2 regions of the Novosphingobium sp. MBES04 genome follow, and region 1 is predicted to be linked to the other one. Evidence: riboswitches for the same ligand, from Rfam matches in the RefSeq annotation. Region 1 holds a riboswitch; the other holds the start of a gene.
The links. Region 1 has a riboswitch for cobalamin ahead of MBENS4_RS05655 (cobaltochelatase subunit CobN). Riboswitches for the same ligand answer to the same signal wherever they lie in the genome.
Positions count from the first base shown of each region.

Region 2: linked by a shared signal. The riboswitch ahead of MBENS4_RS15325 (TonB-dependent receptor plug domain-containing protein) and the one ahead of MBENS4_RS05655 (cobaltochelatase subunit CobN) in region 1 are both predicted to bind cobalamin.

Region 1 is NZ_DF850488.1:1,282,292-1,284,492, forward strand. It holds gene MBENS4_RS05655 (cobaltochelatase subunit CobN) at 1-1,176, opposite strand, end outside; cobalamin riboswitch at 1,282-1,473, opposite strand; gene MBENS4_RS23900 (glycosyl transferase) at 1,621-2,201, opposite strand, start outside.
Region 2 is NZ_DF850489.1:328,707-330,907, reverse strand. It holds gene MBENS4_RS15325 (TonB-dependent receptor plug domain-containing protein) at 1-1,400, opposite strand, end outside; cobalamin riboswitch at 1,624-1,811, opposite strand; cobalamin riboswitch at 1,874-2,079, shown strand.

The DNA.
Region 1 (2,201 bases):
CCCGATATTATGGCGTCCGGGAGGGTGGTTGTAATAGATGATCGCCACGTGCTTGGCGGCATTGGACTTGCTCTGCAGGCGCACCCAGCCCTCCAGCCGCCGGGCCACCGCGTCGATTTCAGGGGCGACGGGGCGGCTCAGGCGGATCTCGATCCCGGTGAGAGGATCGATCCGGGGTGCCGCCGCGAGCGCCAGTACCGCGGGCTGGCTCGCGCCCGACAGTTCGGGCATGGCGATACGGTAGTAGACACTTTTCGAGGGGAGACCCTCGGCGCTGGAGCGCCATTCGCTCTCACCCATCTTGTCGCTGCGGATCGCCTTGAGGACCGGAACGCCCAGACTCGCGAGCGCGGCGGTGGCGCGCTCGCGCTCCGAGCCGCCCAGCGCGAAATCGGCCAGTGTCACGAGCGCGGCAGGATGGCGCGCCTTGAGCTGCTCAAGCGCGTCGGCGGTCGGCGCTCCCCAGTCCGCAAACAGCGACTGGCAGGCAAGGTGCCTGGCAACCACGGCCTTGCACAGTTCCTTGTGCGTGTCGCGGTCCCCCGCCTGGTCGCCGGTCTCGTAATCGAGGACGACAACCAGCGGCGCGTCCTTCGCGCCCTGGCGCGCGCCAAAGCGGATCGGAGGGATTGGCCGTGGTGCAGGCACGGCCCTGCGTTCGGCAGCGTCGCCCAACAGCCATGCGAACAAGTTCACAAGGTTTTCGGTGCCGCGGGCCTGCCAGTAGCTTTCCGCCTTGGCATGGAGCGCACGGGCCGCTTTGGGCGATCCTGTCCGGTGCGCCATCCGCTCAAGGAGGGCCGACGAAAGGTCGCTCGAAACGCTCACGCCGTGCACCGGGACGTCGAGCCCGCGCGCCTTGACGATCCGCGCCACCCGCGCGGCGTCGTCCCCGAAGACGCCGGCCAGGAGAATCCCGTCGGCGTCCTGCATGAGCCCGGCCATCTCGTCGTCGGACAAGGCGCGCGCCTGTTCGGGCGTGCGCAGGACGATACGCGTGCCCGGATCGGCCTCGACCAGCGCCTTGGCCGCGTCCGCCGCGACCTGCGAGTTGCGGGCGGAGATGAGCCCGAACAGCTCGCGCCTTGGGTCCAGACCCGGCCCGGCGATCATCCAGACGGCGAACAATCCGACTGCCAACAGCAGCACGGCGACAAGACCCTTGCGCAACGACACACACCTTTCCCCCCCGCGCAATCCCGAACAGGATCGCACGGGCAAGCCAACTACGGTGTCGTCACGGCGGAACCTTCCGATGCCTGCGACTGGTCCCGGTCGAGTGCATGGACGACGGCGACGGCAGGTCTCCTGGCTTGCGGGTCTTAGCCCTGTCCGCGTCACCTTCCCGGATCCGAAGTGATCCAGTGGCTCGACGCGAGGCTCACCGCGCACAGTTGCGGGCACAGCGCCGGATTGGAACCGGCTTCCCTTTTCACCCCGGTTTCCCGAGGCACCGTCGCCGCGCTGGATATCGGCAGCCCCGCCTCTTGTCCAGAGTGTGCCTGGGGCAGGCCGCTGCACAAACTTGGTGAAGCTTGAAAAGGAACTTAGGCCGGTAGCGGAAGACGGCCACATACCCGCTCTTACACGATGAACACGGGAAAGCGGCCACTGCTGGCGCTAAAGTGATGCGCCTGGAGCAGCCTTTGCTGTGTAATCCCGATCATGGCCCGGCGTGACCCAATGAGATCGCGCCGTTCGTCCTTCCCGGCTTGCCCTCACCGGTTCTGCATTGCTCAGATAATGGGTGATCATGTGGGCGATGCGCTGGCACGGCTCCGCCCCTGCAAAGCCTGCATTGCCTGCCTCATCTCGTACGATTCCGTCAAAGGCGGCCTCGGTACGTTCTACCTGCACAGCACGATAGGCGGGCCAGCTTTCAAACGCATGCCGGATCGCCCTCTCCAGATCATCGTCGGGCTCGATCACCGGGCCGAAGTCCCACATCGCATAATCAGGATTGCCCTGCCATGCGGCATCGTGGCTGTTCATGAACAAGCACGGCCGCGGGCGAAGCAGATACTCGTAGATCTGGCTGCTGACATCGCCGACGTAGAGGTCGGCCGCCATTGTGTAGCTCATGTCCACCGACCGCTCCGACCCCAGATCGACAAGCACGCGGTCCTTCACGGCGAGTGCCTGCCAAGCCTGCTTTCGGGCATCGCTCCAGTGCCGTGCCATGCGAATATGCGGTGCAATCA
Region 2 (2,201 bases), on a different contig from region 1:
TCAAACCAGGTGGCCGAGGCGCGCAGGATCTCGCCCAGCCCCTGCTCGATCCCGACTTCCCAGCCCTTGGCCTGCTCGGGCTCGAGATCGGCGACGCCATAGGCCGAGAACATCTGGTAGAGCGAAGGCGCCTTGTAGCCTTCGGAATAGTTCGCGCGCACCACGGTCACGCCGTCGTTGGGCGAGTAGGCCGCGCCCGCGCTCGCCACGGTGTTGCCGCCAAAGCGCGACTGGTGGTCGTAGCGCACGCCGCCATCGAGCGTGAGGCCCTGAAGCGGGGTCACGCGCAGCTGGCCGTAGAGACTGTCGGTATCGACCGCGTGGCGCGTCAGCTCATAGGGCACGCGGCTGTTTCCGGGCGAAGCGGTGGTCATGCGCTGCTCTTCGCGCTCGGCACCGAAGAGGACCTGCACGGCTTCGTTCAGCGTGAAGGTGCCCTGGTATTCAAAGCGGCGCAGGCGGCCATGCGCGTCGAAGGTGATCTGGCGGATGTCGCGTTCAGGATCGAAGTTCTCGCGATCCGAGGTCGTCTGCGTGACCGCAAGCCGGTTGACGAGGCGCCCATCGAACAGGCCGAAGTTGAGCCCGGCATATCCCGACCATTCCTGCGTCGTACCAAACGCATACGTATCGCCCGATGACCCGTCGAACTCCGAACGCGCATCCGACCAGTAGCCGCGCAGGTCCAGCGACACGTCAGTGGCCAGCTTGAAGCGGGCCGACCCGCTCGCCGAGGTGCGGCGATAGCCGTCATCCTCGGTCCCGCTTGAACGGGCCGAGATGCCGTCGGTGCGGAAGGTGGAGCCCGCCACGCGCCAGTCGACAAGGTCGCTCGTGCCGCCCACGCCCGCGCGGGCCGACACGGTCTGGTTGGAGCCCGCCTCGGCGGCAAAGCTACCTTCGAGCGGCTTTGACGCCTGCCGCGTGGTCACGTTGACGACACCGCCGATCGCGTTGCTGCCCCATAGGATCGACTGCGGCCCGCGCAGGATCTCGATGCGCTCGGCATCGTCGAGGAACAGGTTGGAGACATTGACGCCGCCCGCCGTCGAGGAGGGATCGGACAGGCGCATGCCGTCAATCACCATGACCGTGGTGCCATCATCCGCGCCGCGGATGCGCAGGCTGGTGCTGGTGCCGTACCCCCCGTTGCGCGAGATCGAGACACCGGGCGTGCGCAGCAGGATGTCGGTGACGGAGAAAGTCTGCGCGTCCTCAATAGCTTCTTCATCAAGCACGGTGACACTGGAGGAAACCCGCTCGGCGGCGACCGGGGTGCGCAAGGCGCTGACGTAGATCGTACCCGGAGGAGCTTCCTCTGCATGAGCGAAGGAAGGTGCGAGGACGGACAGCGGGAAAACGAGGGCCGAAACTCCGGCCAGATAGGAAAACTTCAACACGGGCGGGACAATTCCCTTCATGCAAACAACGGTTTGCCCGCCGCTTGCGCTCCGTTGTGGCAAGGAACCGCCGTATCGCAGATCTTCTGCTTTCGAGAAGAGCGCACGACCCGACGCCCCCTGCCCGGATCGCATCCGGCAAGGCGGTGGCTGTCGCTACGCGAGGGATGACCTTGACCAGTGACGGCGCGGCCCTCGAACACCCGGTGCACCCTGCCCGGATGAAGAACGACGGCGTCAGGCAGGTCTCCTGGCTCGCGGGTCAGGGCGCTCCGACCGCCTTCTCAGGACGCATGTCCCAATGGCAGATTGGCCGGATGGCTCGCCGCTTACAGTTGCAGGGGCAGCCCGGGTCTTGCACCCGGTTCCCTTTTGATCCCCTTGCGGGGAACCTGTCGCTTGGGCCCGCGAACTATAGGTCCGTTGCCCGCTGCGCAAGTGCAATATACTTGCGGGAAAGACGATGGTCGCCTAATCGTGGGGGCGCAACGGGTGCCCGAGAGGGCTTAATCGGGAAGTCCGGAAAGGTCGCCAGGAGGCGATCTGGGCCGGCACTGCTCCCGCAACTGTGACCGGGGAGCGCATCGCCACATGCCATTGGGAGGGATCTCCCGAGAAGGCGGCGAAGACGCGCTGTGAACCGGGAAGTCAGGAAACCGGCCCGATGCCGTCGTTTTTTCGCGCGGGCGGGATGAACCGGGCGGACGAGGGCCTCGCGATCTGCGGGGATATCCCTTGGCGGACGACATTCGTGTGTCGCGTCGAAGGGAGCCTGAAATTCATGCCGTACTGCTGAACTTT